Regions from separate parts of the Allobosea sp. GW822-FHT03F07 genome, predicted to be linked through region 1. Evidence: predicted binding sites of a transcription regulator. Region 1 holds the regulator's gene; the other holds the start of a gene.
The links. The regulator HrcA, encoded in region 1, represses chaperone genes, less so after heat shock. The targets are predictions, from matches to a motif close to GTTAGCACTCNCNNNNNGNGAGTGCTAAC.
Positions count from the first base shown of each region.

Region 1 (7,285 bases):
TTCCGCCCCGACGGCCAGATCGACCGCGGCCTCGCCGTGCTCGAGCTGCGCAACGGCCAGATCGTGACGGTCAACGCCGCGCCGCGCGATCTTGGGCCGCGCACGCAGTAGGGCGGAAGCTGCACCGCCATGCTCGCCGTTGTGGCGAGCATCCACGTCTTGAACGCCGATCTCGCCGCAGGAAGACGTGGTTGGTCGGGACAAGCCCGACCATGACGGGTGTCACGCCGCTAGATCCGCCACGACCGCGTCCAGCACCAGCGCGCCTTCCGGCGTGCAGGCGATCTTGCCGCCGGGCTTGCGGGTCAGGAGCCCGTCCAGGATCAGGCTCGTGACGCGAGGTTCGCTGAGCGCGCGCCCGGACAAGGCCTTGAACACCGCGGGGTCGATTCCCTCGACAAGCCGCAAGCCCATCAGCAGGTATTCGTCGCCCTGGGCCTCGATGCTGAGCCGCTCGTCCTCGATCAGCGCATGGCCTTCCGCCTCGACCCGCTCGAGCCAGGCTTCCGGCCGCTTCTCGGTCGAATGCGCCATGCGGCCCTCGGCGGCGACGAGCCGGCCATGGGCGCCGGGGCCGACGCCGGCATATTCGCCATAGCGCCAATAGACCAGGTTGTGCCGGCACTCCGCGCCCGGCCTGGCATGGTTCGAGATCTCGTAGACGGGCAGGCCGTGCCGGGCGGTGATTTCCTGCGTGATCTCGTAGAGCGCAGCGCCCGCCTCGTGATCGGGGATCGCGAGCTTGCCGGCCCTGAACAACCGCTCGAACATCGTGTCGGGCTCGATGGTGAGCTGGTAGAGCGAAAGATGCTCGGCCGCATGGCTGATCGCCAGTTCGAGCTCCGCCCGCCACAGAGCCGGCGTCTGCGTGGCCGAGCGGGCATAGATCAGGTCGAAGGAATAGCGCTCGAAATATTTTCGCGCGATCGCGACGGCGTCGAGCGCTTCCTGCGTCGAATGCATCCGCCCCAGCGCCTTGAGGTCGGCGTCGTTCAGTGCCTGCACGCCGAGCGAAACCCGGTTCACACCGGCCGCCCGGAAATCGCGGAAGCGCCCGGCCTCGACGCTGGTCGGGTTGGCTTCCAGCGAGACCTCACAATTGGGGTCGACCGCCCAGAACTCGCCGATCGCATCGAGGATCGCGCCGACGGTGCGGCCCGCCATCAGGGAGGGCGTGCCGCCACCGAAGAAGATCGAGGACACAGTGCGGCCGGGTGCGAGCGCGGCCCGGTGCGCCAGCTCGCGCCGGAACGCCGCGACATAGCGGGCCTGATCGGGCGGCTGCAGGCGGACATGGCTGTTGAAGTCACAATAGGGGCATTTGGCCAGGCAGAACGGCCAATGCACATAGACCGCGAAGCCCGCATCCGCTGTGGGATGTAGGATCGCGGCAGGCCGCTTGCTCAGGGCGGCCCCGGTTGTCATGTGGGTTTCCGCAAGCAGGCCGCCGCCAGCAACGTGAAGGCGCGCGCGCGATGGGAGAGGGCCTCGCCCGCCCCCGCCTTTTCGGCAGTGGTCATCTCGCCGAAAGTCTTCTCGAAGCCATCCGGCTTGAAGATCGGAGTGTAGCCGAAGCCCTTGTCGCCGCGCGGCTCGTCGACGATCGTGCCAAAGACACGGCCCTCGAACAACTCCTCATGTCCGTCCGGCCAGGCGATCACCAAGGCCGAGACGAAATGCGCCCGGCGCCTCTCGGGCGCAGTCGCGCCGCGCTTGGCCATCTCGGCGAGAACGCGCGCCATGGCAGGCTTGAAGTCCTTGCCCGGCCCGGCCCAGTTCGCCGAGAACAGGCCGGGCGCGCCGTCCAGCGCATCGACGCAGATGCCGGAATCGTCGGCGAGTGCCGGCAGGCCGCTGGCCTTGGCCGCAGCATGAGCCTTGATGGCGGCGTTCTCAGCGAACATGTGGCCGGTCTCATCGGGCTCGGGCAGGCCGAGCTCGCCGGCCGAGACGAGCTCGATCCCGTAGGGCGCCATCAGCTCGCGCATCTCGACGAGCTTGCCCTTGTTATGGGTCGCGAGAACGACCTTGCCGGAGAGGAGGCGATGCCCGCTCATCTCAGGCCACCGCAGCCTTCTGTAGCGTGACGAGCTTGCCGACCCCGCCCTTGGCGAGCTTGAGCAGCGCCATCAGCTCCTCCTCCGAGAAAGGCGCGCCCTCGGCCGTGCCCTGCACCTCGACGAGGCCGCCCGAGCCGGTAATGACGAAATTCGCATCGGTCTGGGCGCCGGAATCCTCGACATAGTCGAGGTCGAGTACCGGGTTGCCGGCGACGATGCCGCAGGAAATCGCCGCGACATGGTCCTTGAGCGGGTTCGAGCCCTTCAGCATGGAGCGGCCCTCCATCCATTTCAGCGCATCGTGCAGTGCGACCCAGGCGCCGGTGATCGAGGCGGTGCGCGTGCCGCCATCCGCCTGGATGACGTCGCAGTCGACGACGATCTGGCGCTCGCCGATCGCGGTCAGGTCGACCACGGCGCGCAAGGACCGTCCGACGAGGCGCTGGATCTCCTGGGTGCGGCCCGATGGCTTGCCCGAGGTGACCTCGCGGCGCGTGCGCTCATGGGTGGCGCGCGGCAGCATCGAATATTCGGCGGTGACCCAGCCCTTGCCGGTGCCGCGTAGCCACGGCGGGCCCTTCTCCTCGACGGTCGCGGCGCAGAGCACCTTGGTCTCGCCGAAGGTCACCATGCAGGAGCCCTCCGCATAGCGCACGACGCCGCGTTCGAGCGTCACCTTGCGCATTTCGTCTGCGCCGCGTTTGGAGGGTCGCATGGGAAGATCCTGATTGTCCTGGGTCGGCGGCTTGTAGGCGGTTGCGCGAGGGGCGGCAAGGTTGGGGGCTTGGTTCCCTGCGTCGTCATGGTCGGGCTTGTCCCGACCATCCACGTCTTTGTCTGGCGAGGCCTGTGTTCAAGACGTGCTCGCCACAAGGGCGAGCACGACGGAAAGGCCGCGCCCCTTCTTGCCTCTTGATCCTTTGAAGGCCAGAGCGGACAATAACCCGCATGTCGAACCCGTCTTTCCGGCTGAAATGAGCGCCCACACGCCGCGTCCCGAATCCCCCAGCGGGTTGATCGAGACCGACCAGCGATCGCGCGAGATCTTCCGCCAGATCGTCGATGGCTATCTCACCACCGGCGAGCCGGTCGGCTCGCGCAACATCGCCCGTCTGCTGCCGATGTCGCTGTCGCCTGCGACTGTGCGCAACGTCATGACCGATCTCGAACTGGCCGGGCTGATCTATGCGCCGCACACCTCGGCGGGGCGCCTTCCAACGGAGAGGGGGCTGCGCTTCTTCGTCGATGCGATGATGGAAGTCGGCAACCTGACCGCCGACGAGCGCACCCGCATCGAGGCACAGATGAAGGCGGCCGCGACCGGGCGGACGCTCGACGGCACGCTGACCGAGGCCTCGGCATTGCTCTCGGGCCTGTCGCGCGGCGCCGGCGTCGTCGTCACCACCAAGGCCAATGCGCGCCTCAAGCACATCGAGTTCGTGAGGCTCGATCCGGCGCGGGCGCTGGTCGTGCTGGTCGCCGATGACGGCACGGTCGAGAACCGCCTGCTGACTCTGCCCGCCGGCTTGCCGGCTTCGGCGCTGACGGAAGCCGCGAATTTCCTCAACGCCCGCATCATGGGCAAGACGCTCGGCGAAGTACGGGACGAGATCGCCCGGCATCGCGCCCAGATGGAGCAGGAACTCGACGCGCTGACCGCACGCCTGGTCGAGAGCGGCATCGCGACCTCCTCGGGGCCGAGTTCCGATCGCCACCTGATCGTGCGCGGCCAGGCCAATCTGCTTGAGGATCTGAAGGCGCAGGAGGATCTCGAGCGCATCCGCCTGCTCTTCGGCGACCTGGAAACGCAGACCGACGTCATCGACCTCCTGTCGCGCGCCGAGGCCGGCGACGGCGTCCGCATCTTCATCGGCTCCGAGAACAAGCTATTCTCGATGTCCGGTTCCTCGATGGTGGCGGCCCCCTTCCGCGACGCCGAGCAGCGCATCGTCGGCGTCGTCGGCATCATCGGCCCGACGCGGCTGAACTATGCCCGCATCGTGCCGATGGTCGACTATACGGCGAAGGTCGTCGGCCGGCTACTCGATAGCGGGCGCTGACGAGGCCGCTTCGCCCGGTTCTCAGGCGCTCAGTGCCACCGGCGGAACGCAAGCCTCGCAAACCGCCGCGACATGGCGGTGGTCGGTGCCGCAGCAGCCGCCGAGGATGCGCATCGTCGGGAAGTTGCGCCTGAGCGCCTGATAGCGGTGGCCGAGATCGACCGGATCGCCCTCGTCCAGCGTCTCCGACTCGTCCAGCTCCGCATGGCTGCGCGTCGAGGCATTGGCGCGGATGCCATGCACGCGCTGCACCCAGGTCTCGCCGGCCTCCAGAGCATGCTGGAAATGCGTCGGATGGGCGCAGTTGATCATGTAGTAGAGCGGCGCGCCGCTGGTCTCGTCGTCGACGATCTCGACCGCCTCGCGCAGGGATCGGCCACTGGCCAGCCGCCCGTCCGTCTCGACCGTGAAGGAGATGGCGCAGGGCATGCCATGCGCCTTCGCGGCCTCCGCGATGCCGATCGCCTCCTCGACGGTGTTCATCGTATAGGCCGCGACCATGTCGGCTTGCGACTCGGCGAAGCTGGCGATCTGCTCGCTGTGATAATCCTGCGCCGTCCTCGCATCCATGAAGCCGGCCTTGTAGCCGTCGCCGCGCGGCCCGATCGCCCCCGAGATCACGCAGGGCATCGACGGCGTCTCCCAGCGGGCGCGCAGCCCAGCCAGAAGCGCGACCGAAGCCTGGTTCGCTGCCTTCAGAGCGTCAGCCCCGTAGCCGAGCTTCTCGCCCCAGTCGCGATTGGCCCGCCAGGTCGCGCTGTCGAGCACGAAGCCGACGCCGCGGCCCTTCGCGATCGCCAGATACTTTTCGTAGTAGGCGGTCAGATGAGCCCTGCCGTCCTCGGTCGCCAGCAGGACGAACGAGGCGAAATGCGGCAGTTCGAGCCCCTCATGAAAGATCAGGGTGGTTTCCATGCCGCCGTCGCTGAGGAAGAGCCCGCCATGCATCTGTGGAAGGGCGTGGCGATATTTGGCGTAGGAAGGCTTGGCCATGAATGTCGCTCCCGAATTGTTGACACCCGCCCCGGCGTTTTGCCTTCCGGCGGGAACGCGCCGGTTATCTCCAATGCCGCCCCGAGCGGCTAGAAAGCTCGTGGTACGGCTTGGTCTCGCGCCCAAAAAGTGTCTTGAATCCAGTGTCTTGAGTCGACCGTGGCGTGTCGAAGGCCTCTCGTGCTAGGCTTCCCGCAAGGAAAAACCACACCGGCGGTACAGTTTTTCGGAGGTCCTGCCATGAGCAAGGGCATCGCGACGCGCGACCGCATCCTCGCCATTGCCGAGGCCGGCGTCCTGGCCAAGGGTTTCGGCGCGACCTCGATCGAGGAGGTCATCGTCGAGGCGGGCATCACCAAGAGCGGCTTCTTCTATCATTTCCGTGACAAGAACGAACTCGCCCGCGAAATGCTCAAGCGCTATGTCGCGAGCAACGACCAGCTCTTTGACGACATCTTCGCCCGCGGTCGCGAGCTCTCCGAGGATCCGCTGCAGGCCTTCCTGATCTCGCTCAAGCTCCTCGCCGAGGTGATGTCCGACCTGCCGAACGGCCATCCCGGCTGCCTGATCGCCAGCATCTGCTATCAGGAGCGCCTTTTCGACCGCGAGGTGCGCGAACTGACCGCCCAATCGGTCCGCAGCTGGAACGCCCGCTTCCGGAGCATTTTTGGCGAGATTGCCGCGGTCCACCCGCCGCGCGAGCCGGTCGATCTCGACGACCTCGCCGATATGCTCTCCTGCGTCGTCGATGGCGGCATCATCATGTCGAAGACGCTGGGCGATCCGAGCCGCCTGACCCGGCAGGTGCTGGCCTTCCGCAGCTTCGTCAAGCTGCTGTTCTCGGAGCCCGCGCGGACCTCCTAGCTCCGGCCGCAGCGCCGCGCTCCTTCGCGCCGGACAGCCGGATTTGGCATCGCTGCCGGATCGCGCTACCTGTCCCGGCAACACGGCGTCCGCCGCAAGATTCCGCAGTCCAAGGCTTTATCCGATGACCGATACCCTTCCCGACCGCCTCTCCTCGAACCCGAACAGCCCCTACTACAACGAGGAACTGCTCGCCCGGGACATCGGCGTGCGCTTCAAGGGCGTCGAGAAGACCAATGTCGAGGAATACTGCGTCAGCGAGGGGTGGGTGCGCCTCACCGCCGGAAACGCCAAGGATCGCTTCGGCAATCCGATGACGGTGAAGCTCAAGGGCGAGGTCGAGCCCTATTTCCGCCAGGCGCAGACCGAGGGCTGAGCGCCGGGCTCAGGCCAGCGCCTTGTAGAAGAAGGTCGAGCCGCAATCGCGGCCGTCCGGCATCAGCGCATAGCGCGGGATGGTGCCGACCTCCGTCCAGCCAAGCCGCTGATAAAGCCGCCGCGCCGCGCCGTTCTCGTCGGTGTCGAGCACCAACAGGTCGCGCTTGGCCTGCCGCGCGGCGGCTTCGGCCGCCTGCATCAGCGCCTCGCCGAGCCCGCGCCGACGTGCGCGCGAATGCACTAGAACTTTGGCGATCTCGGCGCGATGCGGCTGGTTCGGCTTGCCGATGAGCTGCAACTGGGCGGTGCCGACGATTTCGTTGCCATCGCGCGCGGCGAAGAGGATCGTGCGGCCCGCCTCGACCTCGGCCGCGACGCTGCTCCAGAACGCCGCGTAGTCAGCGTGCGTGTTCCAGTCCATGAAGCCGACCGAGGCGCCGTTGGCGACGCAGTCGCGCAGGATCTCGGTCAGCGCGGGGATGGCGGCGCGCGCGGCCTCTGTGTCGAGCGTGTCGATGGCGTGTGTCGAAGTCATCAGGCATTGTCCGGAAAGCTGCCGCGGCTGGCGGCGAGGATGACGGCGTAGCGCACCGGGGCGGCGCTACGGTTACGATAGGCGATCCTGCCGCGCAGATGCATCTGCAGGCAGTCCCCGGTGGAGAGCGGATGCACGGTTTCGCCGAGCGTCACCTCGAGCGCGCCCTCCAGCACCCAGATTTGCTGGTCGAGCGGTGGCGCCCCGCTCGCGCTGTCGAGTTCGACATGCGCGCCCGCCGGCAGGACCACCTCGACGACCTCGAAACCGGAGCCGGTGCCGTGCGGCGAGACGTTGCGGCGCAGATAGCCGCTGGCTGGATCGCGCCAGACGGCCTGTTCCGCCCGCCGCGCCAAGGGGCCGCCGCCGGCACTTTCTTCCAGTAGCGCCGAAAG
Region 1 is NZ_JBXAND010000004.1:85,642-92,926, forward strand. Features, by position in the region: gene AC1RMY_RS14235 (penicillin-binding protein activator) at 1-111, shown strand, start outside; gene hemW (radical SAM family heme chaperone HemW) at 223-1,425, opposite strand; gene rdgB (RdgB/HAM1 family non-canonical purine NTP pyrophosphatase) at 1,422-2,057, opposite strand; gene rph (ribonuclease PH) at 2,059-2,775, opposite strand; gene hrcA (heat-inducible transcriptional repressor HrcA) at 3,035-4,120, shown strand; gene AC1RMY_RS14260 (homocysteine S-methyltransferase family protein) at 4,142-5,113, opposite strand; gene AC1RMY_RS14265 (TetR/AcrR family transcriptional regulator) at 5,354-5,977, shown strand; gene AC1RMY_RS14270 (DUF3297 family protein) at 6,102-6,353, shown strand; gene AC1RMY_RS14275 (GNAT family N-acetyltransferase) at 6,363-6,890, opposite strand; gene AC1RMY_RS14280 (helix-turn-helix domain-containing protein) at 6,890-7,285, opposite strand, start outside.

Region 2 (7,285 bases), on a different contig from region 1:
CTTGACCAGATCGCCGTATTCGCCGGTCTGGGCGTTGTAGCCGAAGGCGTAGTCCTTGGACTCGAGCAGCTTGCCGACCACGACCGCGCCGTCATCGCCGGCGTTGTCGACGATCTGCTTGGCCGGGGCCATGATCGCCTTGCGGACGATCTCGATGCCGGTCTTCTGGTCGTCATTGGCGGTCTTGATCGACTTGACGGTCGACAGGGCGCGCAGGAGGGCGACGCCGCCGCCCGGCAGGATGCCTTCTTCGACCGCAGCGCGGGTCGCGTTCAGGGCGTCGTCGACGCGGTCCTTCTTCTCCTTGACCTCGACCTCGGTCGCGCCGCCGACGCGGATCACCGCGACGCCGCCGGCGAGCTTGGCCAGGCGCTCCTGCAGCTTCTCACGGTCGTAGTCCGAGGTGGTCTCCTCGATCTGCGCCTTGATCTGCGAAACGCGTGCCTCGATGTCCTTCTTCTTGCCGGCGCCGTCGATGATCGTGGTGTTCTCCTTCTCGATGCGCACCTTCTTGGCGCGGCCGAGCATCTGGAGGGTCACGGTCTCGAGCTTGATGCCGAGGTCTTCCGAGATCATCTGGCCGGCGGTCAGGATCGAGATGTCCTCGAGCATGGCCTTGCGGCGATCGCCGAAGCCCGGAGCCTTGACGGCCGCGACCTTCAGGCCGCCACGGAGCTTGTTGACGACGAGGGTGGCGAGAGCCTCGCCCTCAACGTCCTCGGCGATGATGAGCAGCGGCTTGCCGGTCTGCACGACGGCCTCGAGGATCGGCAGCATCGCCTGGAGCGACGACAGCTTCTTCTCGAAGATCAGGATGTAGGGGTCCTCGAGCTCCGCCACCATCTTCTCGGAGTTGGTGATGAAGTAGGGGGAGAGATAGCCGCGGTCGAACTGCATGCCCTCGACGACGTCAAGTTCGGTCTCGGCGGTCTTGGCCTCCTCGACGGTGATGACACCCTCGTTGCCGACCTTCTGCATGGCGGTCGAGATCATCTTGCCGACCGACTCGTCGCCATTGGCCGAGATGGTGCCGACCTGCGCGACTTCCGCGTTGGACGTGACCTTCTTGGAGTTCTTCTTGAGGTCGGCGACGATGGCCTCGACGGCCAGATCGATGCCGCGCTTCAGGTCCATCGGGTTCATGCCGGCGGCAACCGACTTCAGGCCTTCGCGCATGATGGCGGCGGCGAGGACGGTCGCGGTCGTGGTGCCGTCGCCGGCGGCGTCGTTCTGCTTCGAGGCCACTTCGCGCACCATCTGGGCGCCCATGTTCTCGAACTTGTCGGCGAGCTCGATCTCCTTGGCGACGGTGACGCCGTCCTTGGTGATGCGCGGAGCGCCGAACGACTTGTCGATCACGACGTTGCGGCCCTTGGGACCCAGCGTGACCTTGACGGCGTTGGCGAGGATTTCGACGCCGCGCAGCATCCGGTCGCGCGCATCGGTGGAGAACTTGACGTCTTTGGCTGCCATGAGAGCAACTCCTTATGAGATGTCGGGAAAGGGGGTCTCAGGCGTTCAGCCGATGACGCCCATGATGTCGGATTCCTTCATGATCAGGAGATCCTGGCCGTCGATCTTGACCTCGGTGCCGGACCACTTGCCGAAGAGGACGCGATCGCCCTTCTTGACGTCCAGCGCGACGAGCTTGCCGGCGTCGTCACGAGCGCCGGGGCCGACGGAGATCACCTCGCCCTCCTGGGGCTTTTCCTTGGCGGTGTCAGGGATGATGATGCCACCCTTGGTCTTCTCTTCGCCATCAAGGCGGCGGACCACGACGCGGTCATGCAAAGGACGGAACTTCATGGTTCTGTCTTCCTCTCGGTAGAATTCGATGCAGGCCTCTGAAGGACCCGCGATGGGCATCTGTTAGCAGTCTCGTCATGCGAGTGCCAACGGATGGGCGGGAGATAGGCGCGTGCCCGCCGTGAGTCAAGAAACGATCCCCACGAAAGGTGAATCCGTCAGCCGTGGCGGTGCTGGCTGGCGTCGGCGTTCGAACACGCTAGCATGGCGGAATGACGACAGATGCGCCCGCTCATGCCAGGTCCGATCTGGCCGGCTCCGACCCCTCCGGCCCTGGCCCGCAGTTGGATGACATCGCCCGCGCCTGCGTCGCGCTGCATGTCCGCATGACGGCGCGCGCGGTGACGCGCGCCTACGACGAGGCGATGCGGCCAACCGGGCTCAAGATCACGCAGTTCGTGCTGCTCTCGGCCCTCAGTACCGGCGCCTGGCGCTCCGTGACCGAACTCGCCGACCGCTTCGCGCTGGAGCGGACCTCGCTGACGCGCAACCTGCAACTGCTCGTGACGGCCGGTTTGATCGAGCCGGTCGAGTGCAAGGGGCGCGCCTCGATCTATGCCGTGACCGCCAAGGGGCGGGCCGCGATCGAGGCCGCGATCCCGCATTGGCGGAAGGCGCAGGATCGCATCGAAGGCGGGCTCGGCAAGGACAGTTGGGCCGAGACGCGCGACCGGCTGAAGGCGCTGCGTCGGGTCGCCCGCGGGACATCATGACACCGGCTTGACCGCTCCTCCGCCTGCCTCTTATCGTGTATCTACACATCGAGTGAAGTGGAGGAGAGATGGCGCGCGAAGTCGGAGTGGTCACGCGGGAAACGCTGTTGGCCGGCAGCGGTCTCGATTTCCTGCGCGGGATGATCGAGGGCCAACATCCCGGCCCGCCGTTCGCTGATGCGATGGATTTCGACCTCGTCGAGGTCGAGGAGGGCAGGGTGGTCTTCGTCGGCCGCCCCTCGGCGCGCTTCTTCAACCCGCTCGGGACGATCCATGGCGGCTGGACCGCGACGATCCTCGATTCCGCCATGGCCTGCGCGACCCATGCGACGCTGAAAGCCGGCGAGGGCTACACCACGCTGGAGATGAAGGTGAACTATGTCCGCCCGGTCATGCCGGGCAGCGGCACGGTGCGCTGCGAGGGCAAGCTGATCCATCGCGGCGGCACTGTGGCGACCAGCGAGGGCCGCCTCGTCGACGAGCGCGGCAAGCTGCTCGCGCATGGCACCGAGACCTGCATGATCTTCCCGGTGAAGGCGGCAGGCTAACGCCGGCTGATCGCGATCGCCCCCGCGACGATCAGCACCGCACCGGCATAGGTAGTGATCAGCGGCACCTCCTCGAAGACGAAATAGCCGAGCAGGCTCGCCCAGATCAGCGCGGTGTATTCCAGCGGGGCGAGCCGCGAGGCCTCTGCGCGGGCGAAGGCCGAGGTCAGCGTCAGGTGCCCGGCGACGCCGAGCGCGCCCGCCGCGAGATAGACCATTAGGTCCTTCGCCGTCATCGGCACGAAGCTCAGCGCGGCGGGGATGGCGAGCAGCAGCGCTGGTCCGCAATTCTGGAAGACGACGATGATCGCCGGATGCTCTTTCATCGCGATCCGCCGCAGCAGGATCAGGTTGAAGGCATAGGCGACCGCCGAGAACAGCGCGGCGGCGACGCCGAGGCCGGCTCCGCTGACATGGCCCTGCAGGCGCGGCCAGACCATCACCAGCATGCCGGCGACGCCGAAAGCGAGCGCCTGGAAGATGCGCCCGTCCATCCGCTCCTTGAGCAGGATGCCGCCGAGCAGCGCGACGAAAACCGGCGCGAGGAAGGCGAGCGTCAGCGCCTCCGCCAGCGGCAGGACCGACAACGAATAGAAGAAGCTGCCGGCCGTCAGCACCACCACCGGAACCCGGATGGCATTGCCGATCAGGCTGGCGCGCGTCGGTGCCGGCGGGCGCACGAAGGCGAGCACGACGAGCGCGCAGAGCCCGCCCATGGCGAAGCGCATGAAGAGCGTGACGATGAAGGGATGCGCCTGCATCTGCGCCTTCACCACCGCATCCATGGCGGTGAGCAGCGCGATGCCGAGCACCGCGCGGAAGGCCGGGCCGATGGTCATCCTCGCGGCGGCAGGTTCAGGCGGAAGTGATATTCCCAGGTCGCGGAGACGTCCGCGAGGTAGCGCTCGCCCGGCCAGCGCCGGAAGCCGAGCTTCTCGTAGAAGCGATGGCCGCGGGCGAAGCGCGTATCCGACCAGAGCATCATCTCGGCGAAGCCGCCTGCCTGCGCGAAGGCGACGGCTTTCGCGAAGAGCGCCTGTGCCAGCCCGGTCCCGCGAAAGGCCGGGTCGGCATAGACCTTGGTGATCTCGACCGCGTTCTGGCCAATGACAGGCGCGACGCCGAGCGAACCGGCGATGCCGCCATTCGGCGCATCCGCGACCCAGAGCCGCCCTCCCTTCGCGGTGAACGCACTCGCAGGCTTCCGCAACTCCGGGAACTCGTCCCAGACGAAATGGCAGTTCGGATATTCGGCGAAACTCGCCGCGATCAGGGTCGCGAGCGGTTCCGAGTCGTTGTCGCGGGCCGGGCGGAGCGGAAGCTGTGGGCTGGTCATGGCCGATCGATTAGGGCCAATCCCGGCCGCGCGATAGGGCCAGGCCGCGATCTGCCCATGCGGTCAACGCAGCAGAGCAAGTGCAGCATCGACCGCCGGTTCCGCCCTGCGCAGCGCGGCGCCAGGCACAGCGCAGGTGGTTCCCCTTGGAAAACGCCGGAGGGCCGACTAGGCCATGGTGGCGGCAGGTTCACACCGCGCGCCTGAGTCGCATATAGCCACCCGCCGCATCGGCGCCATGCTTCGTACGACATGACAGAGACGAGATGACGGTCCTGCTGCCCTTCGTCGTCAATGCCGGGCTGAACTTCGTCCTCGGCCTGCTGATCGCGTTTTTCCTCGGCCCGGCGGAGTTCGGCCGCTATGCCATCGGCGCGGCCATCATCGTCCTCGTCAACACCGCGATGCTCGACTGGATCAGGCTCTCGACGGTGCGCTTCTATTCGTTGAGTGCGCGCGAGACGCAGCCCGAGATCCGCTCGACGCTCGATCTCCTCGTCGCCGGCGTCAGCATGGCCCTGTGCGCTCTCCTGCTGGCGGCGATCGTCGCGGGCGTAGATTTCCGCATGCCCGCGACGATGCTCGCCGCGTCCGTTCTGGCAGGCATCGGCGCCGGCCTTTTCGACTACCACGGTGCGATCGCACGGGCGCGCTTCCTCGATGCCGCCTATGCCCGGCTGGTGATCGTCAAGAACGTGCTGGCACTGATCCTGATGGTCGGTGGCGCCTGGTTGACGGGTAATCCGACTGTCGTGCTGCTGGGCGGACTTCTTAGCGCGGTTGTGGCGCTCGTCTCGGTGCGCCGCACCCTGGCCGATGCGCCGCTTTCCGTCGCGATGGCGCGCCGCGATGTGGCCTGGACCTTCGCGAAATATGCCCTGCCCATCGTCGCCGGCAACGCGATCTATTCCCTGATTCCCCTGCTCAACCGCTCGCTGCTGGCCGGTGGGCATGGCTTTGCCGAGGCTGGCTACTTCTCTCTGGCCTCCGACATGGGCCTGCGTCTGTTCGGGACGCTCGGTGCGGCGCTCGAGATCGTGCTGCTACGCCAGGTGATCCGCCTCGACGAGACGCGGGGACGGCGTGCGGCGCAGAAACGGATCGCGGCCAACATCGTCATCGTGCTCGCCGTGGCGCTGCCGGCCGTCATCGGTTTCGCACTGGCGCTACCGGCCTTCGACCGCCTGCTGGTGCCGCCGAGTTTCCAGGGCCGCTTCTCGACCTATATGGCGCCGCTGCTGCCGGGCTTCGTCGCGATCGCGATCTTTCAGGCGGGTCTCTATCCGGCCTTCCTGATCGAGAAGCGCACCCTTGTCGCAACGCTCGCGGCGATCATCGGACTTGGCGCCAACGTCGCCATCGTCGTGGTGTTCGCGTCGTCGTCCCCCATCTTCTATGCCGCGGCGCAGACGGCGGCCTTCCTGGCCGTGCTCGTCATCACTGCGGTGGCGGCGCTGCGACTGCTGCCGGTGTTACCGCCATGGCGCGACTGCGGCGCGGTTCTGCTCGCCGTGGCGGCTATGGCGGCTGCGATCTGGCCGCTGCGAGACCGTTTCGCCGCCATGCCGGAACTCGTCTTGCAGCTCGTCCTTGGGGCTCTTGTCTATGGCGCCGTCATCCTCGCCTGCGATGTCGCGCGCTGGCGCACCCTGCTGCTGCTCTGGTGGGCAACGCGGCGCAGCCGACAGTCCTGATCAGGCGGGCGATGGCGGGACAGGAGCTTTTGCTTGCGCAACGCTTCCTTCACCTTGTCTTTTTCCACGACGATAAGGTTAATTCGTTGATTTCGCTGGTTTGACGGCTCTGAAGTCCGGCCAGAGTCAACAATTCACCATTCCTTTTAAGACGCCCCCTCAGGCTTTCCGCAGTTGATGTCGAGAGAGTTGCGTCATGCGTCCAGTCCTCCTGGTTTCGTTGCTCGTGCTGTCGGGAGCGGCTGCCGTGCCCGGAGCGGCGCTCGCCCAGAGCTATGCCTATCCCGCTCAGGTCGATCCGATGGCGACGGCCTCTACGGCGCGCCGCAACTACGGCGGCGGTTTCATCGAGATGCTGATGACCGGCCGCGATCCGGGTCCGCAGGGCCGGGGCGCGGCCGTCTACAACCGGCCGGGCGGCTACTCCGCCTATGGCCGCAACGTCCGGCCGCAGGCCGGTTACGAGACAGACCCCTTCGAGCAGGCGGCGGGGCAGAGGGCGGGTCGGCGCGTCGCAGCGCTGGGCCAGCCGATCGAGATGGAACGGCCGATCGAGCGGGTGATCGATCCCCGTTTCCATAAGCAGGAGGTCGCCTATGACGGCCCCCAGAAGCCCGGCACGATCATCATCGACACGCCGCAGCGTTTCCTCTTTCTGGTCCAGCCGGGCGGCCGCGCCCTGCGCTACGGCATCGGCGTCGGCCGCCCCGGCTTTTCCTGGGCCGGCATGAAGAGCGTCAGCCGCAAGGCCGAATGGCCGAACTGGACGCCGCCGCCCGAGATGCTGAAACGCCGGCCCGACCTGCCGCGCTTCATGCCGGGCGGTCCGGAGAACCCGATGGGTGCGCGCGCCCTCTATCTCGGCTCATCGCTCTACCGCATCCACGGCACCAACGAGCCGCATACGATCGGTCAGGCCGTATCCTCTGGCTGCATCCGCATGACCAATGATGACGTCACCGATCTGTACCAGCGCGTGCGCGTCGGCGCGAAGGTGCTGGTGATCTGAGATCGCGCGGCTTGAGACCCTGACGAGAGAACCCGCCCGGCTCGCGCCGGGCGGGTTCTTCATTTCGGACAGCAGACCGAAAGGCCGCGCCGTTCAGGTCCAGCTATCGTCGTCGTCGCCGCCGTCGAACATGCTGGAGCCGTCGTCGTAGCCTGCATCGACGGGCTCCTCATGGGCGG
Region 2 is NZ_JBXAND010000003.1:377,817-385,101, forward strand. Features, by position in the region: gene groL (chaperonin GroEL) at 1-1,473, opposite strand, end outside; gene groES (co-chaperone GroES) at 1,519-1,806, opposite strand; gene AC1RMY_RS13175 (MarR family winged helix-turn-helix transcriptional regulator) at 2,019-2,519, shown strand; gene AC1RMY_RS13180 (PaaI family thioesterase) at 2,588-3,067, shown strand; gene AC1RMY_RS13185 (DMT family transporter) at 3,064-3,906, opposite strand; gene AC1RMY_RS13190 (GNAT family N-acetyltransferase) at 3,903-4,403, opposite strand; gene AC1RMY_RS13195 (lipopolysaccharide biosynthesis protein) at 4,670-6,097, shown strand; gene AC1RMY_RS13200 (L,D-transpeptidase) at 6,294-7,106, shown strand; gene AC1RMY_RS13205 (DUF2076 domain-containing protein) at 7,200-7,285, opposite strand, start outside.
Region 2: the regulator HrcA is predicted to act here: its motif matches at 1,869-1,897, upstream of groES (co-chaperone GroES).